Regions from separate parts of the Nocardioides aquaticus genome, predicted to be linked through region 2. Evidence: predicted binding sites of a transcription regulator. Region 2 holds the regulator's gene; each other region holds the start of a gene.
The links. Region 2 encodes LexA, which represses DNA repair genes until DNA is damaged. Its sites were predicted from a motif close to TCGAACANNTGTTCGA; they were not measured.
Positions count from the first base shown of each region.

Region 1: a site for LexA is predicted at 4,281-4,296, ahead of ENKNEFLB_RS09590 (HNH endonuclease signature motif containing protein). Genes of this name have one in related genera too.
Region 3: a site for LexA is predicted at 5,241-5,256, ahead of ENKNEFLB_RS02330 (HNH endonuclease signature motif containing protein). Genes of this name have one in related genera too.
Region 4: a site for LexA is predicted at 4,706-4,721, ahead of ENKNEFLB_RS17100 (HNH endonuclease signature motif containing protein). Genes of this name have one in related genera too.

Region 1 covers NZ_CP075371.1:1,976,552-1,983,454, forward strand. Annotated here, with positions in the region: gene ENKNEFLB_RS09555 (lysyl oxidase family protein) at 1-423, opposite strand, end outside; gene ENKNEFLB_RS09560 (glutamate-5-semialdehyde dehydrogenase) at 561-1,832, shown strand; gene ENKNEFLB_RS09565 (hypothetical protein) at 1,867-2,325, shown strand; gene ENKNEFLB_RS09570 (hypothetical protein) at 2,348-2,506, shown strand; gene nadD (nicotinate-nucleotide adenylyltransferase) at 2,521-3,192, shown strand; gene rsfS (ribosome silencing factor) at 3,189-3,566, shown strand; gene ENKNEFLB_RS09585 (histidine phosphatase family protein) at 3,563-4,195, shown strand; gene ENKNEFLB_RS09590 (HNH endonuclease signature motif containing protein) at 4,310-5,866, shown strand; tRNA gene ENKNEFLB_RS09595 (tRNA-Ala) at 6,220-6,292, shown strand; gene ENKNEFLB_RS09600 (MMPL family transporter) at 6,359-6,903, opposite strand, start outside.
Region 2 covers NZ_CP075371.1:4,013,076-4,019,978, reverse strand. Annotated here, with positions in the region: gene ENKNEFLB_RS19525 (alkaline phosphatase family protein) at 1-685, opposite strand, end outside; gene ENKNEFLB_RS19520 (alkaline phosphatase D family protein) at 682-2,361, opposite strand; gene ENKNEFLB_RS19515 (MXAN_6640 family putative metalloprotease) at 2,467-4,137, opposite strand; gene lexA (transcriptional repressor LexA) at 4,233-4,946, opposite strand; gene ENKNEFLB_RS19505 (LysM peptidoglycan-binding domain-containing protein) at 5,272-5,604, shown strand; gene ENKNEFLB_RS19500 (hypothetical protein) at 5,750-6,028, opposite strand; gene ENKNEFLB_RS19495 (mismatch-specific DNA-glycosylase) at 6,134-6,685, shown strand; gene ENKNEFLB_RS19490 (N-acetyltransferase) at 6,682-6,903, shown strand, end outside.
Region 3 covers NZ_CP075371.1:475,351-482,253, reverse strand. Annotated here, with positions in the region: gene ENKNEFLB_RS02350 (FtsK/SpoIIIE domain-containing protein) at 1-636, opposite strand, end outside; gene ENKNEFLB_RS02345 (ABC transporter substrate-binding protein) at 691-1,998, opposite strand; gene ENKNEFLB_RS02340 (hypothetical protein) at 2,001-4,631, opposite strand; gene ENKNEFLB_RS02335 (hypothetical protein) at 4,943-5,164, opposite strand; gene ENKNEFLB_RS02330 (HNH endonuclease signature motif containing protein) at 5,341-6,621, shown strand; gene ENKNEFLB_RS02325 (hypothetical protein) at 6,786-6,903, opposite strand, start outside.
Region 4 covers NZ_CP075371.1:3,540,042-3,546,944, forward strand. Annotated here, with positions in the region: gene paaE (1,2-phenylacetyl-CoA epoxidase subunit PaaE) at 1-678, opposite strand, end outside; gene paaD (1,2-phenylacetyl-CoA epoxidase subunit PaaD) at 681-1,193, opposite strand; gene paaC (1,2-phenylacetyl-CoA epoxidase subunit PaaC) at 1,190-2,104, opposite strand; gene paaB (1,2-phenylacetyl-CoA epoxidase subunit PaaB) at 2,114-2,494, opposite strand; gene paaA (1,2-phenylacetyl-CoA epoxidase subunit PaaA) at 2,491-3,483, opposite strand; gene ctlX (citrulline utilization hydrolase CtlX) at 3,570-4,613, opposite strand; gene ENKNEFLB_RS17100 (HNH endonuclease signature motif containing protein) at 4,795-6,165, shown strand; gene paaK (phenylacetate--CoA ligase PaaK) at 6,194-6,903, opposite strand, start outside.

The DNA.
Region 1 (6,903 bases), 2.0 Mb from region 2:
CGTCCGGCCGACGGGATCGCCGTCGGCGTCGCGGAACGAGACCTCGAGCAGGCCCGGCAGTCCGGAGAAGTCCGGCTGCAGGTCGCTGCCGAACGTCCCCGACTGCTCGCCCAGGGTCCAGGTGGTCGTGATCGGGCCGTCGTAGGGGTCCGTGGCGGGCCGGTTGCTGCGCACCTCGAGGTCGCCGGCGCCGGCCACGGCGCGTACCCGGAGGTCGAGGTAGGAGAAGCGCCCGTCCTTCTCGGCCTTCATCTTCTTGGCGCCCATCAGGGCCAGGGGGCCGTCGTAGGCGGTGACGTCCCCGGGACCGCCCGGGTCCTCGTGCCCGGGATCGGCGACGGCCGGCCCGGTGGCGGCGAGCGTGCCGGTGGCGCAGGCGGTGGAGAGCAGGGCTGCGGCGACGAGCCGGCGTGGTGAGGTCACGAGGTTCCCCTTCGGGTCTGGTGCGGGCGGACCACCGTGGTCCACCTGTGAGACGCCTCACCCTGTCGGATGGTTGCCACGGACCGTGGGAACTCCCGCCGGTCTGGTCCGCGCGTGTCCTGCCCTAGGCTCCGAGCATGGTGGCAGCAGCCGGGACGTACGACGCCGCAGCCGCCGTCGCCGAGCAGGCCGGCCGGGCGCGGACCGCCTCCTGGGACCTCGCCCTGGCGACCCGGGCCCGCAAGGACGACGCGCTGCGGGCGATGGCCGACGCCCTGGTCGCCGCGCAGGACGCCGTGCTGACCGCCAACGCCGACGACGTGGCCGCGGCCGAGGAGGCCGGCACGGAGCCGTCCGTCGTCGACCGGCTGCGCCTCGACGCCTCCCGGCTCGCGGCGATGGCCGAGGGGCTGCGCGACGTCGCCGACCTCCCGGACCCCGTCGGCGAGGTCGTCCGGGGCTCGACGCTGGCCAACGGGCTCGAGCTGCGGCAGGTGCGGGTGCCGCTGGGCGTGGTGGCCGTGGTCTACGAGGCGCGCCCCAACGTCACCGCGGACGCCGCGGGGATCTGCCTGAAGTCGGGCAACGCCGTGCTGCTGCGCGGCAGCTCGTCGGCGGCCCGCACCAACGCCGCGGTGGTGGACGTGCTGCGTGCCGCGGTCGCCGGCGCCGGACTGCCGGCCGACGTCGTGCAGCTGGTCGACAGCCGCAGCCGGGACAGCGTGGGCGCGCTGATGCGGGCCCGTGGGCTGGTCGACGTCCTGGTGCCGCGCGGGGGAGCGGGGCTGATCCGCAGCGTGGTGGAGGGCTCGACCGTGCCCGTCATCGAGACCGGCGTCGGGAACTGCCACGTCTACGTCGACGCCTCCGCCGACCTCGACCAGGCGCTGGCGGTGGTGATGAACGCCAAGACGCAGCGCACCAGCGTCTGCAACGCCGCCGAGTCGCTGCTGGTGCACGCCGACGTCGCCGAGACCTTCGTGCCGCGGGTCGTGGAGGCGCTCCAGGGGGCCGGCGTCACGGTTCACGGCGACCCGGTGTTCGCGGCGTACGACGGGGTGGTCCCGGCGACCGACGACGACCACGCCCGGGAGTACCTGTCGCTGGACCTCAGCGCCGCGGTCGTGCCCGACCTGGAGGCCGCGGTCGCGCACGTGCGCCGCTTCTCCAGCGGCCACTCCGAGGCCATCCTCACCCGGGACCAGGGGGCGGCGCGCCGCTTCGTGGCGGCGGTCGACTCCGCCGTGGTCCTGGTGAACGCCTCGACCCGGTTCACCGACGGCGCCGAGCTCGGCTTCGGCGCCGAGATCGGGATCAGCACCCAGAAGCTGCACGCGCGAGGTCCGATGGGCCTGCCCGAGATGACGTCGACCAAGTACGTCGTCACCGGTGACGGCCACGTCCGGTGACCGCGCTCTCGGCTGACCGGGCGGGGACGCGCTGATGGAGCTGCTCTGGAGCACCTTCGGGGTCTCGGTCCTCTCGGCCTTCTTCCCGGTCGTCAACATCGAGGCCTACCTCGGCGTGGTCGCCTCGCAGGTCGGCACCACCCAGTCCCTGCCCCTGGCGGTCACCGCCGCGTTCGGCCAGGCCCTCGGCAAGATCGCCTGGTACGAGGCCGCGCGACGCGGCACCGACAGCCGGTGGATGGCCAAGCGGCTCGAGAAGCCGGCGGTGCGGGCGCGGTACGAGTCCTGGACCTACCGCGCCGAGGGCCGTCCGCTGCTGGTCGTGGGGGTGCTCTTCACGGCCTCGCTGGTCGGGCTGCCCCCGCTGCTGGTGGTCGCGCCGCTGGCCGGGGCGCTGCGCCTGAACCGCCTGGTGTTCGTGGCCACCATCGTGGCCGGCCGCTCGGTGCAGTTCTTCGTGATCCTCCAGGGCATCGGCCACCTGCTCGGCTGACCGGGACCGGTAGGCTGCGGGCATGTCGCAGAGCCTCGTCCTCCCCCTGGTCCTCCGTGCCGCCGAGGAGGGCGCCCACAGCGGCCCCAACCACTGGCTGATCGGCGGCCTCGTCCTGCTCATCTTCCTGGGCATGCTGATCGGGCTGGTGTCCTTCGGCGGGGGCCGCGAGCACAGCTGAGCACGATGACCCCCGTGACCACCGCGAACGGCGCCCGGCCCGGCCGTCGTCGCCGCATCGGCGTCATGGGCGGCACCTTCGACCCGATCCACCACGGACACCTCGTGGCGGCCTCCGAGGTCCAGTCCTCCTACGACCTCGACGAGGTCGTGTTCGTCCCGACCGGCCAGCCCTGGCAGAAGTCGGGCCGTGAGGTCTCCCCGGCCGAGCACCGCTACCTGATGACGGTGATCGCCACCGCCGCCAACCCGCGGTTCTGGGTGTCCCGGGTCGACATCGACCGGGGCGGGCCGACGTACACCGTCGACACCCTGCGCGACCTGCGCACGGCGATGCCCGACGCCGAGCTGTACTTCATCACCGGTGCCGACGCGCTGGCCGGCATCTTCGGCTGGCGCGGCCACGAGCAGCTCTTCGAGCTCGCGCACTTCGTCGGCTGCACCCGCCCGGGCTACGAGATGGACGACGCCGCGCTCGCGGCGATCCCCTCGGACCGGGTGGCCATGCTCGAGATCCCCGCGCTGGCCATCTCGTCCACCGACTGCCGCGACCGGCAGCGCGCGGGGCAGCCCGTCTGGTACCTCGTGCCCGACGGTGTGGTGCAGTACATCACCAAGCACGGGCTCTACGCCGACCTCGCACGCACCGACCCACCCACCCTCACCGCCACCTCCGGAGACAGATGACCGCCACCGACCACGCCGTCGAGCTGACCCACGTCGCAGCGCGCGCCGCGGGCGACAAGCTCGCCCACCAGATCGTCGCCTTCGACGTCAGCGACCAGCTGGCGATCACCGACGTCTTCGTCATCGCCAGCGCGCCCAGCGACCGCCAGGTCAAGGCCGTGGTCGACGAGGTGCAGGCCAAGCTCCGCGAGGCCGGCGCCAAGCCGCTGCGTCGTGAGGGCGAGCGGCAGGGGCGGTGGGTGCTGCTGGACTACGGCGAGATCGTCGTCCACGTCCAGCACGAGGAGGAGCGCGAGTTCTACGCCCTCGAGCGGCTCTGGCGCGACTGCCCCCTGATCGAGCTGCCGGTGGACGTCGACGGCGGGGCCCGGTGAGCGGACCCCGCTCGCTGGTCCTGCTCCGCCACGGCCGCACCGCCTACAACGCCGCCAGCCGCATCCAGGGCCAGGTCGACGTCGACCTGGACGACACCGGCCACGACCAGGCCGCCCGCGCGGCGGTGGCCGTCGCCGCCCTCCAGCCGGACGTGCTGTGGTGCTCCGACCTCGAGCGCACCCGCTCGACCGCGGCGTACGTGGCGAAGGAGACCGGCCTCGAGCCGACCTACGACGCCCGCTTGCGCGAGTTCCACCTCGGCGAGCGCGAGGGCCTGACCCACGCGGAGTTCGCCGAGCTCGCGCCCGAGGAGTTCGCCCGCTTCCGGCTCGGCGACTTCGACGCGGTCAGCGGGGGAGAGGCCACGGCCGCGGTCGCCTCCCGGATGAGCGAGGTCGCCGGCGAGCTGCTGGCCGCCACCCCGGCCGGTGGCACCGCGGTCGCCGTCTCCCACGGCGCCGCGATCCGTACGGCGGTCACCGCCCTGGTGGGCTGGCCCCTCACCGCCCTCTCGGCCCTGCACGGCCTCGACAACTGCGGCTGGGTCGTCCTCGACGAGCACAAGGTCGACCCCGACGGCCCCGGCACGCTGCGCCTGCGCGCCTACAACCGCACCGCCGACGCCTGACCCACCCCCGCCAGCCCCGGTGGTCGAGGAGCGAGCGCAGCGAGCGTCACGAGACCCCTCCACAGGGGCGTAGGTCCACTGACGATCGAACGCGTGTTCGACTACACTGGATCCATGACCACCACCGCCCACACCTGCGACGACAGCACCGGGCCCGACCCGATGCTCGACGTCGAGGTGGAGGCGGTGATGTCTCCGGACCCGTCGTTCTTCGAGTGGGTCCACGAGCTGGATGACCGCCGCGAAGCCACCCGAGCCGCACTGCTGGCCGAAGTCAAGGACGCCAAGGCGGTCCGCGCTGCCGCAGAGGTCCGGGTGCTCCAGACCATCGTCGAGTGGTGCGTAGCGAACGAAGCGCTCCGTGAAGACGAGGCGATGTGGATCGCCGGGTACGGCGACCACGGCCTGGCCCTCGGTGGCGCGGGGTGCCCGCTGGTGCGTGAGTCCGCGGTCATCGAGCTCTCCGCCGCACTGGAGGTCTCCACCCGCTCCGGCGCCGACCAGATCGCCCTCACGCTGGAGCTCCGCTACCGGCTCCCCACGTTGTGGGCCCGCGTCATCTCCGGTGCGTGCCCGGTCTGGCGGGCACGGCTCGTCGCGGAGAAGACCATGGCCCTGTGCGAGGACGGTGCCGCCGAGGTCGACCGCCTCGTCGGCCCGTTCGCCCACTCCATCTCCTACGCCCAGCTGTCCCGCCTGACCGACGAAGCACTGATGCGGTGGGACCCCCAAGCGGCTGAGGAGAAGCGGAAGGCTGCCGCCGACGGCAGGTACTGCCGTATCGGCCTCTCGCAGCACGTCGACGGCACCGTGCAGCTCGACGCGGGCCTCGACCTCGCCGACGCCCTCGCCCTCGAAGCAGCTGTGCGGGATCGGGCCAAGGCGTACGCCGAGGACGGATCGACCGAGTCCCTCGACGTCCGCCGCTCCCAAGCCCTCGGCTCGCTGGCCACCGGACAGCCCACCCTCCCCGAGGGACAGGACGAACCCACGACACCAACGACACCGGCAGGGCCGAGCCTGGTGCTGTACGCCCACATCCCCGGCGGGGTGTTCAACCCGCTGTTCCAGGCCGGCCCTGGCCCCGTCAACGACGCCCTGGTGTCACGCCTGGACAACCGGCACCCCGCCAAAGGCCCCATCAGCACCGCCCAGGTCCGCCAGTGGGCACAGACCGCGGCCAGCATCACGATCCGGCCGGTCCTTGATCTGGCCGAGACGATCCACTGCGACTCCTACGAGTGCTCGGATCGCCTGAAGGAACAGACCCAGCTGCGCGACACCACCTGCGTGTTCCCGTGGTGCACCAACCCGGCGGTCTTCACCGACATGGAACACGTCATCCCCTACCCCGACGGCCCCACCGAGACCGGGAACGTCGCCCCCGCCTGCCGGCAGCACCACCGCGCCAAGACCCACATGGGCTGGGACTACGAGGTCCTCGGACCCGGGCTGTACCTGTGGACCAGTCCCCAAGGCGAGCGGTACTTGAGGTCCCACGCCGGGACGCATCCGATCGACCAGCTCCCACCGGGTCCACCACCCGACCCGCTGCCCGAGTCGCCGGACACCACCCCGTACCTGGACCCGTCACCTCCGGTCGCCGACGACCCCGACGACCCCGACGACCCCGACGAGTCACCACCCCGCGACAACACACCACCGTTCTGACCCGTTGACCACCAGCAGCAGCCGTACCGCCGGACCGGGCACGCCCACCGGCGGTACCGGCACGCCCGGACCTCCCCCGGTCACGCGGTGGCTCTCGACTCGCGATCTGGTGCCACCTGCTGACACCGGATCACGACCCGACCACCCCCGCGGCACGGCCCCACCATCGACCCACCGCGACTGGTCTCGTGACGCTCGCTTCGCTCGCTCCACGACCACCGGGGTTGGCGCGCTCGCTCCTCGAGCACCGCTGGCCGGCGCGGCACGCCACCCCTCCGACGGGGACCCCCTGATTCGCGTCGGAGGTGGGGTGCTTGTAATATCTCCCGAGTCGCCAGCACGGCGGCAGGTCTGGGGCTGTGGCGCAGCTGGTAGCGCATCTGCATGGCATGCAGAGGGTCAGGGGTTCGAGTCCCCTCAGCTCCACCGAGACCGGTACGACGGCGGGTTCCTCCAGGGGAACCCGCCGTCGTTCGTTCGTCGTCCTGGGGGTCAGCTCGCGTGCCCCACCGACACGGTCGCGTCCTCGGGGACGGGCACGCGATCCTCGGTGTCGAGGCGGCTGGGCCACCAGATCCGCCCGCCCAGGTCCATGTTGATCGCGGTCACGAGCACCGAGCGCACGATCATCGTGTCGAGGATGACGCCGAGCGCGACGGCGACGCCGAGCTGCGCCAGGAACACCACGGGGATGGTGCCCAGCACCAGGAACGTGGCGGCCAGCACGAGCCCGGCGCTGGTGATCACCCCGCCGGTGGAGGTCAGCGCCACCAGGGCGCCCGTACGGGTGCCGGAGTGCCTCGTCTCCTCACGCACCCGGGTCATCAGGAAGATGTTGTAGTCGATCCCGAGGGCCACGAGGAACACGAAGGCGAAGAGGGGGAAGCCGGGATCGGACCCGGCGAACCCGAAGACGTACTCGAACAGCATCGCCGAGATGCCGAGGGCGGCCCCGAAGGACAGCACGACCGTCACGATCAGGATGACCGGCGCCAGCACCGAGCGCAGCAGGATCATGAGGATGAGCAGCACCAGGA
Region 2 (6,903 bases):
TGAGGTCGCTGTGCGCGAACCGGTCGACGTCGCCGAGGTTGACGAACATCAGGTGCGGGTCGTGCGCGGTCACCATCTCGCGCGCCGCGGCCATCGTGAACTCGTCGGGGGCGTACTCCGCGACCGGGATGACCGGCCCCGGCTCCCAGCGGTAGGTCGCCCGGGTGCCGAAGATCCCGTAGAGGTACTCCTTGCTGAGCACCGTCGCGGTCCGCAGCCCGCGGCGGTCGAGCCGCTCCAGGATGGTCGGTCCCCGCAGGTCGCGCGGCCGGTCCAGGGTGCGGACCTCGCCGAGCGCCCGGTCGTAGACGGAGTTCGCCGGCACACCGGTCCGGTCGGGGCGTCGCCCGGTCATCATCATCGTGTGGTTCGGGATGGTCTCCATCACCGGAAGCGACGTCGCGCGGCCGTACCGCAGACCGGCGTCGCGCAGCGACCGCAGGTTCGGTGTCAGCCCGCTGTCGATCTCCTCGGGTCGGCACCCGTCGACGACCACGACGTAGGCCCGCTTGCGCGTCCGGCGACGGGGCGCGGCGGCCGCAGTCCCGGCCGCGGCCGAGAAGACCAGGCCGGCCCCGCCGGCGGCGCCGAGCAGCGTCCGCCGACCGGCGTACGCCTCCGCGAGGCCGGCGAGGCGCGAATCGGTCGGTGTGCTGCGGGGTCCGCCACAGCCGTGCCCGGTCACCGCACGGGCCCGTCGGCCCGCTGGACGGTCCCGCTGCTGGCGCGGGTCAGCCAGGAGGCGGAGTGGGTGATCGTGGTGCCGGCCTCGCGGCGGTCGCCGAGCACGATCCAGTCCATCTGCGCGCGGGCCGGGGTGATGTCGAGGACCGAGAAGCCGTGCCGGTCGAAGTCGAGATACTTGATGTGCGGGTTCGCGGCCTGGATGGCGGCCTCGACGCCGGCGCTGGAGCCCTCGGGTCCGCCGGTGATGTCGTCGAGGTTGTTGGAGGTCACCGAGGAGCAGACGAACTCGACGCCGACCGTGCCCGAGAGCGGGTAGGTGCCCTTCTCGAACGGCAGCTCGGCGGCCCACGCGGAGTGGATGTCACCGGTGACGAACAGCGCGTCGTCGATGTTGCGGTCGCGCAGCAGGTCGAAGACCTGGCGGCGGTCGGCGGTGTAGCCGTCCCACTGGTCGACGTTGATCGGGACGCCCTCGTCGGGCGCCAGGCCGGTCACCTCGGTGACGGCCCGGGCCTTGGCCGCGGGCAGGGCGCCGAGCGTCACCGGCGCGATCATCACCGGGTTCCCGATGACCTTCCACTGCGAGGCGCGCCGGCGCAGCGAGTCGAGCAGCCAGGCCAGCTGGCGCTTGCCCGTGATCGTGCGGGCCGGGTCGGAGATGGCCTGCGGGTCCGAGCTCTGCTCGGAGCGGTAGGTGCGCAGGTCGAGCATGCTGATCTCGGCGAGCGTGCCCCAGGTCAGGCGGCGGTAGAGCCGGGCGCCGTCGCCGAGGGCGGCGGTGCCGTCCATCCGTACCGGCATCCACTCGTCGTAGGCGCGGTGCGCGCGGGCGCGGCGGGACCGGAAGTCGCCCTCGGTGTCGGGCTGGTGGTTCTCGGCGCCGCGCCGCCACGCGTCGTTGGTGGTCTCGTGGTCGTCCCAGGTGACGATCCAGGGGCAGCGCGCGTGCGCGGCCTGCAGGTCGGGGTCGGTCTTGTACTGCGCGTGCCGCCGTCGGTAGTCCTCCAGCGAGACCATCTCGCGCGGCGGGTCGTGCGGGCGGACGTCGACGTTCGCGTTGCCGTAGCCGTACTCGCCGGGGGCGTACTCGTAGAGGTAGTCGCCCAGGCAGAGCACCGCGTCGAGGTCGTCGCGCGCCGCGATCCCGCGGTAGGCCGCGAACATGCCGGCCTGCCAGTTCGCGCAGGACACCACGCCCAGGCGCAGGCGGCGTACGGCGGCCCGCGCGCGCGGGGCGGTGCGCAGCCGCCCGACCGGGCTGCGGCGGCCGTCGAGGACGAAGCGGTAGTGGTACCACCGGTCGGCCTCGAGCCCGTCGACGTCGACCTTGACCGTGTGGTCGCGCGACGGCCCCGTGACGACGCTGCCCCGGCGCACGATCCGCCGGAAGTCGGCGTCCCGGGCGACCTCCCACCGCACGGTCACGCGGGGCCCCTGGCCGGAGCCGGGGGTCGAGGCCGGCGTCGGGGTGACCCGGGTCCAGATCACGACCCGGCGGGGGAGGGGGTCGCCGGAGGCGACACCGTGGGCGAAGGTGCGCCGGTCGGCGCGGCGACGCGCGGCATCGGGGGCGGCGAGCGCCCCGGGGGCCGGGGCGCCGGGGGCGAGGGCGGCGGTGCCGAGGGCGCCGGCGGCGCCGGTCCTCAGGACGGTACGACGGGTCGGGGTGGTCACAGCCTGATCCAACGTCACGCCGGCCCCGGGGTCACCGCCCCGGACGAAGCCGCTGGCCAGTGTTCACCTTCCGGCCACGTCGGGCGCGCGGGGAGGGGCCCCGGGTCAGCGGGCGCGGGCGGTGGCGCGGAGGACGGCGGGCTGACGGTCGTCGCGGGCGTACCCCTGGCAGGAGACCGAACCGAGGCTGAAGCAGTCACGGATGCGCGTGCTGGCGTTGACCAGGTGCACCTCGACGGCCTGGACCCGGCGGGTGGAGAACGGCGTCCGCACCGAGGCCTTGCCGTTGCGGTCCAGCGCGACCCGGCTGGTCTTCGCGGTGCCGTCCGGTGCGACCACGGAGATCCGCAGCTCGGAGCCGCGCCTCGGCGCCGCCAGGTCGGCCTTGACGCGCAGCACCCAGCGGTTGGACTTCAGGCCGCCCCCGGGCTCGAGGCGCACCGTCGAGCCCGTGAGGTGCCCGAGGCGTCGGGTCGAGGAGTACGCCGTGCGGCGCAGGGTCAGCTCGCGCTGGTCGGCCACGGGGCTGCGCGGGTAGGCGTTGGCGTTGCCCTCCTCGTAGCGCTGGCGCGAGAAGCGGTTCGCCGCGACGTAGTCGGCGAACTGGGCCCGCACCGAGGTGCCGCGCGCCTTGAGGACTCGCTGGAGGGCGGCCAGCGAGTAGGTCTCGTCGGGGTTGAGGAAGTCGGCCTCCTCCCACACGTCGCGCGCCAGGGTGGGCAGCCCGCCCTGCTTGGCCGGGAACCTCTCGGTCAGGAAGCGCCAGAACGACCACGCGCCGTAGACCTCCTGGCCACCCCGGTCGAGGTCCATCGGCCGGGCGGGCCTGCCCATCGGGCCGTACCGCAGGTAGGAGACGTTGTCGTCGACGCCGTCGAAGGTCTCGTCCTCGACCCAGGTGGCGGTGCCCTCCATCAGCCAAGGGTCCTCGAAGAGGTCGTAGGCGAACTGGACGGCGTGGAAGTACTCGTGGGCGACGGTGACGTCCAGGTTCTGCTGGGGCGTGTTCCGGGGGTACTGCTGGCGGACGTAGTCGTTGTCGAGCACGCAGTAGGCCCAGGTGCTGAACCGCGCCGAACCACCGTCGTACGGGCCCTCGGGGTCGGAGGTGCAGTAGCCGTAGATGGCCTTGTCGCCGATGTCGGCGAGGTAGATGTCGGTCTTGGCGTTCCCGCCGTCGTTGCGCGCCCGGCCGTCCCTCCTGGGAGCGCGGTAGCCCGCGGCGACGTAGGTGTCGTGGACCCCGGCCACCGAGGTGAGCACCCGCCGGGCGAAGCGCGGCGTGGCGGCGTCGGCGGTCGAGTCGACCCGGTGGACGCACACGTCGGCGTTGCAGGTCGGGGCGGCCTCGCGGACCCGGTAGCGCACGCCGAAGGGCGAGCCGTTGCCGTCGGTGGGACGCGCCAGGTAGGCGTCGGCCGTGGCGCGGTCCTGCCGGGACAGGTCGCCGCGCGCCGCGAGCAGGTCGCGCAGCGCCAGGGTGACGTCCCGCTCGTCGGCCACCGGGGGCCCGGGCTCGGTCTCGCCGGGGTCCGCGGCCGGCCCGCCGACGCCGTCGGCGAAGAGCTCCTGGACCTCCTCCAGCGTCTCCTCGGGCAGCGGGGGACGCTCGCCCAGCACGACGTCGGGCAGCACCGGGACCGAGTCCGGAACGGAGCCCGGGACCGAGCCGGGGCCCGGGTCGGGATCGGCCGCGGCCGGCACCGCGGTGAGCGGGGCCAGGAGCAGCACGCTCAGCACACCCCCGAGCAGGGCGGTGGTGGCAGGACGACGCATGGGGGGCTCCCGGGGGTGGGCGGTGCGGGCAACCCGCAGCGTACGTGCCGCCCCCGACATCCCCGGGACCGCTCACCCGACCCCGGGGACGGGTCCTACAGGCTGCGCAGGACGGCGGTGACCTTGCCCAGGATCGTGGCGTGGGTGCCGTCGATGGGGGAGTAGGCGGCGTTGTGCGGCATCAGCCACACCTGGCCGTCCTTGCGCTGGAAGGTCTTGACCGTGGCCTCGCCGTCGATCATGGCGGCGACGATGTCGCCGTTCTCGGCGGTCGGCTGCTGGCGGATGACCACGAAGTCGCCGTTGCAGATGGCGGCGTCGATCATCGACTCGCCGCTGACCTCGAGCAGGAAGAGCTGACCGTCGCCGACGATGCGGCGCGGCAGCGGGAAGATCTCCTCGATCCGCTCCTCGGCCAGGATCGGGCCACCGGCGGCGATCCGGCCGACGACCGGCACGTTGGCGGCCTGCGGGACGACGTCGCCGACGCCCGTCTCGTCGATGCTGGACTCCTCGCCGCTGCCCAGCGAGCGGCGCGAGGCCATGTGCTCGGGCAGGAACACCTCGAGGGCGCGCGGGCGGTTGGGGTCGCGCTTGAGGTAGCCCTTCTCCTGCAGCACGCGCAGCTGGTGGGAGACGCTCGAGGTGCTGGTGAGGCCGACGGCCTCACCGATCTCGCGCATGCTCGGCGGGTAGCCGCGTGCCTCGAGGCACTCCTTGATGTGCGTGAGGACGCGCTGCTGGCGCGGCGTCAGCCCGGTGGCGTCCGCCGGGCCGTCGGGCAGCTCGCTGACGTTCTTCTTGGGCATGCGGGTGCACCTCTCCGGGGTCGGTGTGACAGGAGTGACGCTAGACCGTCGGGCACCCCCACTTCAAACACCTGTTCGAACCCGCGTGTCGCGGGTGACCGGCCAAGGCTGTCGAACAAATGATCGAGCGGGGTCTTGCGCTCGTTCGAACAGGTGATCTACTGTCGCTCAGGTGTTCGATCGAACGTCTGATCGACCGGGCCCGACCGCCTCGTCACCGAGGGCTGTCGGCGCCGGCCTCTAGACATTGGTTCGTCCACCACCGACCCCGGTGGTCAGCACCGCATCCGGCACCGCTGACCGCCCCCTTCCCCAGGAGGTCACCATGAGCGCCACCCTGCAGTCTGCCCGCCCCACCACCACCGTGCGTCTGACGCGTCGGGGCCGGCTGGCCGTGCTCCTCCTCGCACTGGTCGTCCTGCTCGCCGCCGGCCTCCTGCTGGCGCAGGCCTCGATGGCCGACGGCGAGGACACCCCCGACCCGACCCGCGTCGTCGTGGTCGCCCCGGGCGAGACGCTGTGGGGCCTGGCCCAGGAGACGGTGGCCGCGACCGGTGAGGGCGACGCCGCCTCGGTCGTCACCGACATCCAGGAGCTGAACGACCTCGACTCCGGCGTGCTGCAGGCCGGTCAGGAGCTGCGCGTCCCGCTCGGGTGACGTGTCGGCCACCACGCCGGCGCATCGACCCGCGCCGCTGGTGGGCTAGAGGCTCGTCGACGACTCGACCCCGTCGACGAGCAGGGGAACGCTGAGGGGCGGGGTGGCCACGGCCGCCCCGCCCCTCACGCATCTGCCAGTCGTGTCAGCGCACGCGGCGCCCGACGTACCCCTCGCTCGTCGCGACCGTGTCGACGTCGTTCGCGTGCCCCACGGAGGGAGCCGCCGGCGGGGTCGCCAGCAGCCGCAGGATCCGCGCGACCAGCATCAGCCCGGCGAACAGGCACGCCACCGCACCCAGCGACGCGAGCCCGAGGAACCACCACGCCTCGCCCCGTCCGCCGCGCGCCTCGGACCCGAAGTCGATGGCCGCGAAGACCAGGTAGCCCCACGCCACGACGAGCAGCGTGACCCCCAGTGACAACCCCAGGAGGGTCGGTGAGACTCGTCGCTGGGGCCGGGGACCTCGTCGCGACCCGGCTCGCTTTCCGCCCATGGGGGTCATTGTGTAGGACGAGAGGGTGGGGGCGTGGAGGAGTTGCCCGACATCGTCGGTCCGGATCCCGCCGTGGTCTTCTGTGGCCAGGCCGGTCAGGACAGTCCGAAGACCCGCGAGCACTACTACGCGACCCCCGGCAACTCCTTCTGGGAGTGCCTGCACCTCGCCGGGATGACGCCCACGCTCTTGCGCCCCGAGGACGACCACCGGCTGCCCGCGCTCGGCCTGGGGCTGACCGACCTGGTCGGGCGCCCGTCTCCCGACGGGACCCGCTATCTCGCCGACATCGACGACCTCGTCGCCAAGGTCGAGCGGTGGGAGCCGGACTGGCTGGCCTTCACCGGCAAGGGCGCGGCCCAGCAGGCGGCCCGGGCGCTGGGTCGCAGGCCACCGAAGCTGCTCGGCGCCACCGAGTGGTACGTCGGGCGCACCCAGGTGTTCGTGCTCCCCGGCCCCAGCGGCGCCAACCGGCGTCCTGACTACGACGGCCGTCCCACCCGGGTGTCCTGGTGGCGCGAGCTCGCGGAGATGGCGGACCTCGCCGACCTCGCGGGTCCGGACCTGGAACCGTCCGACGCATGACCGGACCGACACCGCCCTCGATCAGCGCCTCAGCGATGAGCTCGACCGGTTCGACCTTCAAGACCAAGGCGGTCGGTCGCGGGTGCACGCACGCGTTCGTCACCCCCTTCACCTTCCAGGCTCCCGCGTTCTACCGGCGCCTGGGGTACGAGGAGATCGTCCGGCGGAAGCCCGTCCCCACGCCGGGCCGCGACGACGTCCACCTGCGCAAGGACCTC
Region 3 (6,903 bases), 1.0 Mb from region 2:
ACCGACGAGCACCACGGCCTCCTCGGTGACCAGGACCCCGTCGACGATCGGCTCCGGCTCCTCGGTCTCCTCGTCCTTGCGGCGCAGGCCGGAGACCTTGGCGGCCACCCCGGTCTTCTCGGCCTTCGCCGCCTCCTCCGCCTCCGCGGCGGCCGCGGCCTCGAGCTCGGCGAGGGTCGCGACGCGCTCGCCCTCGACGACGGTGCCGTTGGTGGAGCCGACGTCGCGCACGCGGACGCCGTCCTCCTCCAGGGTCAGGCTGGCGTGGTTCCACGAGGTGCTCGGGGAGTCCACGGTGATGTCGGCCAGCGGCGCCCGGCCGATGGTCAGCGCACGCTGGCGCGGGAGGGGCACCACGCGGCCGGCGTCGAGGCCGCCGGAGACCGTCGCGGTCCAGGAGGTGACCGGCGTGGTCCGCGACAGCGGGTCCCGACCGACGCGGGAGCCCTCGAGCAGGGTCACGTCGGCGAGCCGGTCGCTCGCGGCGTGCTTCCGCTCGTCGACCCACACCTCGTCGGCCGCGGCGAGCAGCTGGCCGCAGACCTGCTCGACGAGGTCGGCGAGGGTCGCCGTGCCGGCGGCCTGCGCCAGCTCCACGTCGTGGGGGGTTCCGTCGACGTCGATGGTCACGCGCACGGGCGGTCTCCTTGGGGTCGGTCGGCACGCCGGGCGGACCGGCGTACGACGGGGTCAGCCGCGCGGCACCGCGAACCAGAACAGGCGGGGTGCCGGGGCGGAGCCGGACACCGGGCGGACGCCCGGGTCCTGGGAGGTGGCCTGGAGGGCGACCACCTGGTCGGCGGGCAGCGCGCGCGAGGAGCTGAAGTCGAGACCGGAGCCGGTCAGGCCGTCGGCCCGGTCCAGCTGCAGGTCGCCGAGCGCGTCGGCGACCGCGGCGGGCTCGGTGCTGCCGGCCTCCGCCGCGGCGCGCGCGAGGGCGACGACCGCGTCGTGGCTGCGGGTGTCGGCGCTGCCGGCGATGGTGGAGAACGGCTCACCGTCGAAGAAGTCCTCGACGGCCGGGTCGGCGGCCGCGGCGCGCACGGCGGCGAAGTACGCCGAGAGCGACTCCCCGGTGGCACCGGGCTCGAGGGCGGCGACGTCGCCGGTGTCCTCGCCGACGGTGACCATCTCGGAGGCCAGGCTGCCGTCGGCCTCGACGAGGTCCGTCGCCAGCACCGGGCTCAGCGCGTCCGGGGTGAGGAAGACGGGCAGGGACACCGCGGAGCCCTGGAGCGCGCGGACCATGACGGCCTGGCGCGAGGCCGGGCCGGTGACGACGACGGAGTCGACCTCGGCGTCGTCGGCCAGCCGGGCGATCTCGGTGGCGAGCCGGTCCGCGGCGCTGACCGGCGCGCCCACGGCGAGGGCGCGCTGCGCGGCCGGGGCCAGCGTGGGCAGCTCGCCACCGCCGGCGTCGACCAGCACGGGCTTGGAGACGCCGGCCGCATCGATCGCGCCGGTGAGCTCGTCGGCGATGGCCGTCTGGGCCGGACCGGTGAGCCACACGGGCGCACCGTCGGGCAGCGCCGGGCTGGGCGCGTACGGCAGCAGCACCGGGACCCCGGTCTCGGCCGCGGCGTCGACCGCGCCGGCGACGTGCGGACCGGAGGAGGCGACGACGACCCCGGCCACGCCCTGCTCGGCGAGGTCCTGGACCGCCTGCTCGGCGCCCTCGACCGTGCCGCGGTCGTCGACCGCGACGACGTCGACGGGGGTGCCGCCGAGGCCCAGGCGGTACGCCGCCACCTCGGCGCCCTCGGCCGCCTCGTTCCACTGGGCCCCGGAGTCGTCGGGCGAGGACAGGCTGACCACGACCCCGATCGACGCGCCCTCAGGCAGGCCCTCGGCCTCCAGCGGCACCGCCGCCGGCGTGGCCGGGGCCGCGGTGGACTCGGCGGCATCCTCCGGCTCGGCGTCGTCCCCCGAGCAGGAGGTGACGGCCAACGCCAGCAGCGCGGCTGCGGGCAGGGCTGCCCACCGTTGCGACGACCGCACGCTCACTGCCCGGCGGCCAGGTGGAACGAGTAGACCGTGCGGCGCTCGACGCCCTCGGGCACGTCCACCTGGAAGGCCTGCAGCTGGGCCTGACGCTTGAAGGCAGCCTCGGCCTGCGCCTGACGCAGCATCAGCCCGCCGATGTCCTGCCCGCGCGCGTTGGCGTAGGAGGACGCGGTCCGGGTGGCCAGCGCGAGCTGGAAGTCGGCGGCCCGGGCGTCGCCCGCGTTCGCGCCGAGCGTGCCGAGCAGCCCGGCCCCCTCGACCTCGGGGTCACCGAGGTCGAGCAGCACTTTGGTCAGGTCGGCGGTGAGCAGCTTGCCGGCCGCGTCGGTGTCCCGGGTCGAGGCCGACACGGTGTCGGCGATGACGTCGAGACCCTGGCGGACGTTCGACTCGATCGCGGACGTCGCCTCCTTCGAGGTCTTGTCCAGGCCGGCCTTCTGCTCGTTGATGGTCGCCTTGCCGTCCTTGACGATGTCGTCGGCCGCAGCGTTCATGCCTGCCTGGGAGTTCTCGAACACCTCGCCAACCGAGTCACGCACCTCGTCGGCCTTGCGGCCCACCTGTCGGATGGCCGGATCGATCGCCGACGCACCCAGACCCTCGGCGCTGACGGCCGCAGCTTCAATGCCGGCTTCGATCTGGTCCTTTGCCTTCTGCTCACTGGTGCGAAGAGCAGTCGCCGCCGCCTTCACCTCGTCACGCGTCGACGTGAGACCACCCTCCGACTTCAGGAGGTCGTCGAGCTTGTCCTTCAGCGTCTTCTTGGCCGGATCCGTCTGGCCCGACGCCTCGTTAGCCGTCTCCAGCACCAGAATGGCGTCGTTCAAGGCCCGTAGGTTTGACTTGTACAAGTTCATCGCCTTCCCGAAGTCGGACTGAGAGCCGTCCGAGGTGTCGGTGGCGTCGATGACTGACTGCCAGCCCGGGAAGGTTGCCGGGTTTTCTTCGGTCACTTCCGCGCACGGCACTAAGGTCAACTTCGACCGGAGCGACTCCACGGTGGCCCGAGTGAGCTGACCGGGCTGGACGGCGGCCTCGTCCGGAGCGATCAGGCCGCAAAGAGCTGCCGCGAGGTCGCGGTTCTGGCTCAGGTTGGTGTCCGCGGTACTCCGTACCGCTGTGATCGCAGTTGTGAAGGCCTGACCCTGAGCCGCGAATGCGTTGCGAGCCTTGATGAGATCGCCCAGCTCCAGCACTTCATCCTCGGGCAGGCTGCCGCGGATTTCAGTGAGCGCCGAGATGGTCCGATCAACCTGATTCTCGAGTCCGAGCGTTGCGTCGAGCGCGTCGCTGATACCGGTGGTGTCGACCGTGTTCTGCACCGACTCGGTGGTCTCACGAATCTTGTCAGCGACGCCGCGGAAGTCGTCCTTGGCGCGGAAGAGCGAGCAAGTCACCGACTCCGTGAAGGGGTTCGCGGAGTTGGGCGAGGGAGGGACGCAGATCGCCGGGCTCGGGACGTCCGGGCCGATCGAGACCAGGATCTGCTGGCCCAACTGCTCCTTGCAGGCTTCGCTCGCTGCCGCATAGCCCTTAAGAGTGCCAGCCACGCGACGCAGGCTGTCGTAGACGCTGCCAGCACCGGCGCCCGTTCGGACGCTGGCCCCGCATCCGCCGCCGGAGGCGGGCGCCGCCGGCACCGCACCACTCGTGTCGCCGAGCAGTGAGTCAACAGAGTTGACGGTGCTCTCGAGCTGGGCGAGTGAGGATGAGCCGGTCGAGTCGAGGGCCGAGGAGATGCCGTCGCCGAGGCCGGTGACGGTGCCGTCGAGGGCTTCCATCGAGGCGGCGATCCCGGTGATGCTGGTCTCGAGGTCGCCCACGGTCTTCTGGCCGAGGGTCTCGGTGGTGGAGTTCAGGCTGTCGCGCACGGCGGAGATGGAGTCGCCGGCCTCAGCCAGCACCTCGTTCACCTCGCCGACGACCTCGACGGTGCGCGCCTGCAGGGCGAGCTCCTCGGAGGCAGCGGGGTTGAAGGCGTTCTCGACCAGCGCGCCCACCGACGGGTCGGTGACCAGGCCGGGCTGGACGCTCAGGTCGAAGGCCGGGGCGCTGAAGTCCTTGGCGTCGACGACCAGGCTCAGCGTCGCGCTGGAGCTCAGCTGCGGCGGGGCCAGGATCGTGGCCCACTGGACCTGGGTGGCACCGTCGGCGCCCTGGCTGAGCACGCCGTTGGTCACGTTGTCCTGGCCGGCGGACTGCGTGACGACCCGAGCGGGATCGGTGCTGCCGAGGTCGGCGCCGGCGACGATCGTCAGTGGCGCACCGACCAGGGCCGGGCGGGTGCGTGATCCGCCGGGGACGTCGTAGGTGATGTCCTGCGCCTCGACCGTCAGGTTCTGGACCGTGAGGTCGATCTGCACCTCACCGTCGTACCCCTCGAGGTCGGCGAGGTCCGAACCAGTGCCGTCGGCGGTGCGGTAGGAGGTGAGGACGCGGACCGGCAGGTCGCTGACCACGTCGTCGGGCGAGTACGCCTGGGTGGTGCTGTCGGCGCTCTCACCGTCGGCCGAAGCGGTGACCGTCGTGCCCTCGACGGCGGTGAGCGTGCCGTCGGGACCCATGGCGATCTCGACCGACTGCAGCACGCGGTCGCCCGGGGAGACGGGGAGCTCGGAGTCGGCCACCGTGACCAGGCCCGGCGTCGACGCCGAGCCCACCAGCGAGGCGACCGCCACGGCGGCGACGAGGCCGACCAGTGGCTTGCGAGCGCGCAGCGTCGCTGCGCGCGCGGACGGACGGTTGTGGAACATGTGTGACCCCATCTAGCTGATCGCGGATGCCGAGACACCCCATGGCGAGCCCCGCAGCGGCCACAGCATAAGGCCTGGGTACAGCGACCCGTACCCGAACGACGGTGGTCCCGTCCAACCGGCTAGACCACGCAGTCGTCGCAGGTCAGAAGCTTGTCAACGGTTCAACAAGGTCGTTGTCCGGGCTAGCCGCGAGCCTTCTTCTCCTGCCGCTCCGCCCGCTTGCGAAGCCCGATCTGCTGGAAGCCGATCAGGACCGGCAGCATCGAGATGACCCCGACGATCGACGGCACCACAGCAGCGAACGCGAGGCCCAGCCCGATCACCGCGATGGTGCCAGTGACGACCAGGTAGGTGACGCTCGGGAAGTCGGACGCCTGGGACAGAGGGGTTTCCGGAGCATTCACGGGCGTCATGATGCGGCACCGCGGACGGGCGCGGGGCGGATTACCTCGTCATCAAGCGGTCACCTCGATCTTGTTACCGAACGTTTGATCGAATGTGCCCGTCCTGGTTGAGGATAACCGCCTCTGACCTGTGGAAACACCCCAGGACTGTCGGTGGCGAGTGCTTGGATTGATTCATGGCCACCGACAAGGACACCACCACCGGGCACCCCGTGCCGGCCGGTGTCCGCGCGGTGTCCGCAGCTGTAGTCGCGTTGGTGGAGCGGCCGCTGTTCGCGTTGGACGCCGCCACCACGAGGGACACGATCCTGGCCCTGGCCGAGCTGAAGTCCCGCCTGGCCTCCTACGAGTACGCCGTCCTCGCCCACGCCGAGGAGGTCCAGGTCGGCGCCGACACCGGCTGCACCTCCACCGGCGTCTGGGCCGCCAACGCCACCCGGTCGCAGAAGAACGTGTCCGCCGCCCAGGTCAGGTTGGCGACCGCGTTGGAGACCCGGTGGCACCGTGTGCGGGACGCGCTCGCCGCCGGGTCCATGAACGCGGAGCAGGTCCGGGTCGTGGTCAACGCGTTGGAGGACCTCCCCGACGACCTCGACGCGGGGTTGGTGACACGAGCCGAGGAGGCGTTGGTCGGGTACGCGGTGGAGTTCGCTCCCCAGGAGCTGAGGCAGCTGGGGGCGCACATCCTGACCCTGGTCGCACCCGAGGTCGGTGAGGAGATCGACCGCAAACGTCTCGAAGCCGCTGAGGCGAAGGCGGCGCAGAAGCGGCGGTTCAGCCTGTCGTTCGACGGCCACGGCACCGCGCATGGCCGGTTCACCATCCCCGAGGTCCAAGCCAAGATGCTGCAGAAGCTCCTCTACGGCTTCGCTGCCCCCGGCCACGTCAACTGCACCCCCGCCAGCGACGACCCCGAGGGTGGGAAGCGGGAATGGACCAAGGGCCGGCCGTCACCGCAGAAGCTGGGTGAGGCGTTCTGCGAGCTCATCGAGAACTACCCCCGCAACAACGCCCCGAAGCTCGGACGCACCGACGGCACCTTCATCACGACCACCACCTTCGACCTCCTCACCACCGCACTCGGGACCGCGACGCTCGACGACGGGACCCCGATGACCGCGGCCCAGGCGATGCGCCTGGCCTGCGAGGCCCGGATCATCCCCGTCGTCCTGGGCGGCAACGGCGAGGTCCTGCACCAGGGCCGGGCCCGACGCCGGTTCACCGCCGCCCAGACCTACGCCCTGCACGCCCGCGACAAGTCGTGCACCGCCAAAGGGTGCGACTGGCCACCGGGTCTGTGTCACGCCCACCACGACAAGAAGTTCTCCGAAGGCGGCCTGACCGACATCGAGGACGGGCGGCTTTTGTGCCCCCACCACCACGCCCGGGCCCACGACCCCGCCTACGAGATGAAGGTCCACGCCGACAACAAGGTCACCTTCCACCGCCGGACCTAGGCCGACCCGTTCGGCGGGCGAGCTCTCGCTTTGCTCGCTCCTCGACCACCGGGGCTGACGCACGCCCTCGACCACCCGGGCTGACGCACGCCCTCGACGACCGGACGCTGCGCTCGCCCTCGACCACCGGGGCTGCGCGCGCCGCCTTGGCGCGCCCTGACGGATCAGCGGTCCTTGCGGTGGCGCTCCAACCGGGCGAGCAGGTCGTCGGCGTCGAACTCCGCCGGCACCCGGCGGTAGCGGAACGTCCGCCCCTCCCCCACCTCGTCGTACAGCGACGAG
Region 4 (6,903 bases), 470 kb from region 2:
GTCGACGGAGCCGAGCGGCACGAGCGCGCCGAGCAGGCGACGCAGGCGGTCGGCGTCGAGGCGCCCGGAGAAGAGGTCGACGTCGCGCGGCTCGCGGGAGAGCACGTGGATCAGGTCGAGGTGCGGGCCGTGGACGTCCTTGAGGTCGGCGAGCTCCTCGGCGAACATCACCGTGCTGGTGCGGCGGTTGCCGTAGACCAGGGTCACCCGGGAGTCCGGGTCGGTGAGCACCGTGCTCGCGATCGAGAGCATCGGGGTGATCCCGGACCCCGCGGCGATGCAGAGGTGGCGGGTCCGGCTGGTCGGCTCGGCCCGGAAGCTGCCGGTCGGGGTCTGCACCTCCACCACGTCGCCCACGGCGACGTCGTGCACCAGCCAGGAGGAGAAGAGGCCGCCCGGGATCTCGCGCACCCCGACCCGCGGCGGCGAGCCGGCGGGCGCGCAGATCGAGTACGAGCGCCGGTGCTCCTGCCCGTCGACGTGGCGGCGCAGGGTGAGCGCCTGACCGGCCCGGAAGTCGTAGGCGTCGGCGAGCTCGTCGGGGACCGCGAAGGTGATCGCGGCGGAGTCGTCGGTCAGCCGCTCGACGGCGGACACGGTCAGCTCGTGGAAGGTGGCCCGGGCGGCACGGGCGGCACGGGCGGCTTGCGCGGGCCGGTCGGGCTGGACGGCGGTCATCCTCAGATCTCCTTCACGTGCTCGAACGGCTCGAGGCAGTCCTCGCATCGGTACATCGCCTTGCAGGCGGTCGGGCCGAACTCCGAGGTCAGGGCGGTGGCGGGCGAGCCGCACCGCGGGCAGAGCAGCTCGCGACGGGTCGGCAGCAGGTTCAGCGGCACCGGCCCCCCGTGGGCCGGGGCCGGCCCGGGGGCCGACAGGCCGTGGTCGCGCAGGGCCTGACGGCCGCGCTCGCTGATCCAGTCGCTGGACCAGGCCGGCGTCAGGGCGACCCGGACCCGGACGTCCTTGAAGCCGTGGTCGCGCAGCCGGTGCACGAGGTCGTCGCGCATCGTGGCCATCGCCGGGCAGCCGGAGTAGGTCGGGGTGATCGTCACCGTGACGACGCCGTCGGAGGCCACCACGTCGCGGAGCACGCCGAGGTCGGCCAGGGTGAGCATCGGCATCTCGGGGTCGGTGACCTCGGCCGCGACCCGCCGCGCCCGCTCGGCGGACAGCGACACGGTGGCGGTCACCAGCGGCCCAGCGGGTGCGCCCGGGCCACGACCTGCATCTCGGCGAGCATCCGACCGAGCGCCTCGGTGTGCCGGCCGTCGCGCCCGGCGCCGCGTCCCAGCGGACCGGTCGGCCGCACGTCGGGCCGCTCGACCCCGCTCACCGACAGCACCTGCTCGAGCAGCACGTCGACCTCGTCGACCACCATCGCCGGGTCGACGCCGAAGCCCTGCCCGGCGGCGGCCGCCTCGACGGGGTGGGTGTCGAACAGCTCGGCGCGCAGCGGCCACACCAGGGCCAGCCCGGCCAGCAGCCGGCGGCGGGACTCCTCGGTGCCCTGCGCGAGGGTCAGGAACCAGCGGGCGGCGTAGTCGCGGTGGTAGGCGACCTCCTTGACGCCCTTCGCGGCGATCGCGGCCAGCACGGTGTCGTCGCTGGACCTCAACCGCTCCAGCAGCGCCAGGCGGTAGGTCGCGAAGACCAGCAGCCGGGCCACCGTCACGCCGAAGTCGGCGTCCTCGGGCTCGACGAGGCGGACGTTGCGGAACCCGGCGTCGTCGCGGAAGAACGCCAGCGCGTCCTCGGGCGGCACCGGGGAGCCCTCCGGCAGGACCGGCACGACCGAGGGGTCGGCCGCCGCGGCCCGCGCCAGCAGCAGCCGCGCCTGGCCCAGCAGGTCCAGGGCGATGTTGGCCAGCGCGATGTCGTCCTCGAGGTCGGGGGCGTTGCTGGTCCACTGGGACAGCCGGTGGGAGTAGACGAGCGCGTCGTCGCCGAGCATGAGGCAGTAGGTGGCCAGCGCGGCGGGGTCGACGCCGTCGGCGATCGTGGTGTCCACCCCGGCGAGGGGGTCCTCGAAGTCGGTCCCGAAGGCCCACTGCGAGTCGTCGCCGCCGAGGAGTCCGTCGTAGGCGCTGTCGTGGTCTGTCATGGCCCTGCCCTACATGTGGGGGACGTCGTCGGGGATGTCGTAGAAGGTGGGGTGGCGGTAGACCTTGTCACCGGCGGGGGCGAACAGCGGGTCCTTCTCGTCGGGGCTGCTGGCGGTGACGGCCGAGGAACGGACCACCCAGATGCTGACGCCCTCGTTGCGCCGGGTGTAGACGTCCCGGGCGTGGCGCACCGCCATCTGGTCGTCGGCGGCGTGCAGCGAGCCGACGTGGACGTGGTTCAGGCCGCGCTTGCCGCGGACGAACACCTCGTAGAGCGGCCACTCCCCCTGCGGCACCTCGCCGACCGCGGTCGGCACCCCCTCCAGCGGTACGGCGCCGTGGCCGCCGCCGGCGTTGAAGTCCTGCGCCTGCGGGGTCTCGTCGCTCACGACGCGGACCCCCGCTGCACCGTCTCCTGCTGGCGGCGGGCGAAGGCCGTGGCGGCGTCGCGGACCCAGGCGCCGTCCTCGTGGGCGCGACGACGGTGCGCGATGCGCTGGGCGTTGCACGGACCGGAGCCCTTGACCACGGCGTAGAACTCGTCCCAGTCGGGCTGGGAGAAGTCGTGGTGTCCGCGCTCGGCGTTCCAGACCAGGCCGTCGTCGGGCAGCGTCACGCCGAGCGCCTCGGCCTGCGGCACCGACATGTCGACGAACTTCTGGCGCAGCTCGTCGTTGGTGTCGCGCTTGATGCCCCACGCCATCGACTGCTCGGTGTTCGGCGAGTCGTCGTCCGGCGGGCCGAACATCATCAGCGCTGGCCACCAGAACCGGTCGACCGACTCCTGGACCATCGCGCGCTGCTCGTCGGTGCCGCGCATCATCGTCGACAGCAGCTCGAAGCCCTGGCGCTGGTGGAAGGACTCCTCCTTGCAGACCCGGATCATCGCCCGGCCGTACGGCCCGTACGAGGTGCGGCACAGCGGCACCTGGTTGCAGATCGCGGCGCCGTCGACCAGCCAGCCGATCGTGCCGACGTCGGCGTAGGACAGCGTCGGGTAGTTGAAGATGGAGGAGTACTTCTGCCTTCCCTCGACCAGCTTCAGCGTCAGCTCCTGCCGGCTGACCCCGAGCGTCTCGCAGGCGGAGTAGAGGTAGAGCCCGTGGCCGGCCTCGTCCTGCACCTTGGCCAGCAGGATCGCCTTGCGCCGCAGCGACGGCGCGCGGGTGATCCAGTTGCCCTCGGGCTGCATGCCGATGATCTCGGAGTGTGCGTGCTGGGCGATCTGGCGCACCAGCGTCGAGCGGTACTTCTCCGGCATCCAGTCCCGCGGCTCGATCCGGTCGTGACGTGCGATCGTGGCGTCGAAGGCGGCCAGGAGCTCCGCCTCGTCCGGGCCCTCGCCGTCGGGTCGGGTCTCCTGCGTCTGCGCGGTCATCGCCACCTCCGGGATCACGTCCGCCCGGTTAACAGACCGAACGGTCAGGAATCAGTTTCGCACGCGACCGACGGCGGCGCAACGCCTCACGCGTCCCGACGGGCGTCGTCGTCGACCAGGTGCCCGTCGGGCGTGACCGGGTGGTCCTCGTTGATCGCGACCACCGCCTGCGTGAGCCCGGGCGCGACGTCGTCGGGACGTCGGTCGAGGTGGATGCCGGCGATCATGCAGCGCACCGACCCTCCGGCGAGCTCGATGGTCGGGATGTCGACGGCGACGATCCGGCACGACTCCTCGATCACGGCGACCTGGTCGGGCCGCAGGCTGCGCCGGGCCCGCGCCGACATCACCATCAGGTAGCAGCGCCGACCCTCGGGCGTGCGCCCGCAGAGCTCGACGGCGTTGCCGGCGAACTCGCGGACCTGCTCCTCGGTCAGCTCCACGACGGACCGACCGTTCACGCTGAGCCGCTCGCGCACCTGCTCGCGGCGCCGCTCGTCGGGGATCATCCCCAGCGCCATCAGCGCGACCTCGGTGCCGACGCAGCCCATGACGTTGGTGTGGTAGACCGGCACGCCGTGCGCGTCGACGGCGTCGAAGGACATCGGCTCGTAGGTGAAGTCGGTGCAGAACCGTTCGAGGACCTGGGTGTCGGCGCGGTGGCTGCGCGCCGCGTAGGCGACCCGGGAGACGTGGTCGAGGACCATCGCCCCCGTCCCCTCGAGGAAGATCCCGTCCGGCTCGAGGCCGGAGTAGTCCACGATCGTCTGCACCCGGTACTGCGACTTCAGCATCTCCAGCACGTCGGCACGCCGCTCGTGGCGGCGGTTCGAGGCGTACATCGGGAAGACGGCCACCGCCCCGCCGGCGTGCGTGGAGACCCAGTTGTTGGGGAAGACGCTGTCGGGCCTGGTGTGGTCGTGGTCGTCGAAGACGTGCACCCGGACGCCGACGGCGCGCAGCGCGTCGGCCACCGCGTCCATCTCGCTCAGCGCACGGGCCGCGACCACCGCGTCCGACTCCCCCGGGGGCACGTCGGCCTGGAAGGCGTTGTCCGCTGCCGTGGCCGGGTTGGGCAGGAACCTGCTGGCGCGGACGAGGATGACGGCGGACGGGGCCTGGGCACTCACGTCGGGGCACGTTACGGCCCGCCGAGATGACGCTTGCGGCGCCTCGAGGTGACGCTCGCGGACACCCCGACCCCACCCTCCCGCGACTGTAGACGAACCTTTGTTCTACTGTTGCTCTGCCGTGGGTGGATAACCCCGTTTCAGCAGCACCGATGTCGGCGGCGAGTGCTTGAGTAGACCCATGACCACCACCACCGACGCCGAGACGGAGCTCGGGTGCGAGGCACCCTGGGAGCCGGGTCCGGCACGGGTACGTCCCGGGGTCCGCGTCACCGGTGCCCTCCTCGACGCCCGTGGCGCGGTCTCGGCTGCGGCGGGGGTGTCGACCGCGGCGTTGTCGAACACCGACCTGACCACCGCCGCCCACGAGATCACCGCCCTGGAGTCCCAGGTCGCTGCCTACAAGCTCGCGGTCCTCGCCGAAGCCCGCGACCGCGGCCAGCACGGCCCCGTCGGCGAGGAGGCCGACACCGACCCCGCAGCCTGGCTCGGCAAGCTCACCGGCGACCCCACCGAGGTCCTTCGCGGCGGGCTCTGGATCGCCCGACTTCTTCAGGAGAAGTACCACCACACGCGGCGTGCCCTGGAAGCCGGGACCCTGCGCCTGTCCCAGGCCAAGGTCCTCGTCCGCGCCGCCGAACGCGCCCCCAAGACACTCACCCGCGACCAGATCGCGTCCGCGGAGGAGTCGCTGGTGCTGACCGCGACCGGCGAATCCTCACCCACGAACGCCAAGGGCCGGCCGATGACCGCGGCACGGCTACGCGACGAGGCCCGCCGGGTGTACGCGAACATGCTCCCGTCGAAGGCCGAGGCCGATCAGGCCGAAGGCGACGACACCGCCGCCGAAGAACACGACGCGCACCGCGAGTGCTACCTGTCGCTGAACGACCGCGGTGACGGGACCTTCCGCGGGACGTTCGTGATCCCCACCCTGCACGGCAGGATCCTGCAAGCCGCCCTGGAGAAGCTCACCGCACCCAGACGCCACACCCGCGACACCGACGGGACGCCCCTGACCGACGAGTCCGCCCAGCACGGCACCTCCTACGGCGAGAAGATCGGTGCCGGGTTCTGCGAGCTCATCGAGCACCTGCCCACCCAGGGCTTCGACCACGGCAACACCATCGGACTCCTCATCACCGCAGCCCTCGACAAGATCGCCGCCGGCGTCGGGACCGGGACCCTGGCCACCGGCGAAGCGATCAGCATCCGCTCGATCCGGCGCCTGGCCTGCAACGCCGGCCACCTCCCCGTCGTCCTCGGCGGGGACTCCATGCCCCTCGATGTCGGGAAGTCCCGGCGCAAGTTCACCCGCCACCAGGGCTGCGCCCTGAACACCCTGCACGACACCTGCGGCATCGCCGGCTGCGAGAGACCCTTCGCCTGGTGCGAGCTCCACCACCTCCTGGAATGGTCCCGCGGCGGCCCCACCGACCTGCGCAACGCGTTGCCCCTGTGTGGGCACCACCACCGCAAAGCTCACGACCCCGCCTACGAGATGCGCAGGCACCGAGGACGCGAGTACGTCCTGAAGAAGATCAGACGGTAGGCCGGGCGTCGGCCCACCCCGGCGACGCCTACCGCGCCACCCGCCGATCCACGATCCGCCGCATCTTGCCCATCGAGCGCTCGACCGAGCCCGGGGCCACGGCCCGGACCTCGATGCTGACCCCGATCCGGTTCTTGACCAGGAGCTGCAGCTCGGCGCCGGCGCGGTCGGCCGTCGCCGGGTCCACGCCCTCGCGCCGCTCGACCACGACGACCATCGAGTCCAGCCTGCCGGTCCTCTCGAGCACGCACTGGAAGTGCGGCGAGAGCGCCGGCAGCGACAGGATCAGCTCCTCGATCTGGGTCGGGAACAGGTTCACCCCGCGCAGGATGATCATGTCGTCGGTGCGCCCGGTGATCTTCTCGATCCGGCGCATCGTGCGGGCGGTCCCCGGCAGCAGCCGGGTCAGGTCGCGGGTGCGGTAGCGCAGGACCGGCATCGCCTGCTTGGTCAGCGAGGTCAGCACCAGCTCGCCCTCCTCGCCGTCGGGCAGCACCTGCCCGGTCACCGGGTCCACGACCTCGGGGTAGAAGTGGTCCTCCCAGACCGTGAGCCCGTCCTTGGTCTCCACGCACTCGGCGGCCACGCCGGGCCCGATCACCTCTGACAGCCCGTAGATGTCGACGGCGTGCATGTCGAGACGCTGCTCCATCTCGCGGCGCATGTCGTTGGTCCACGGTTCGGCGCCGAAGATCCCGACCCGTAGCGACGTCCCGCGCGGGTCGACGCCCTGGCGCT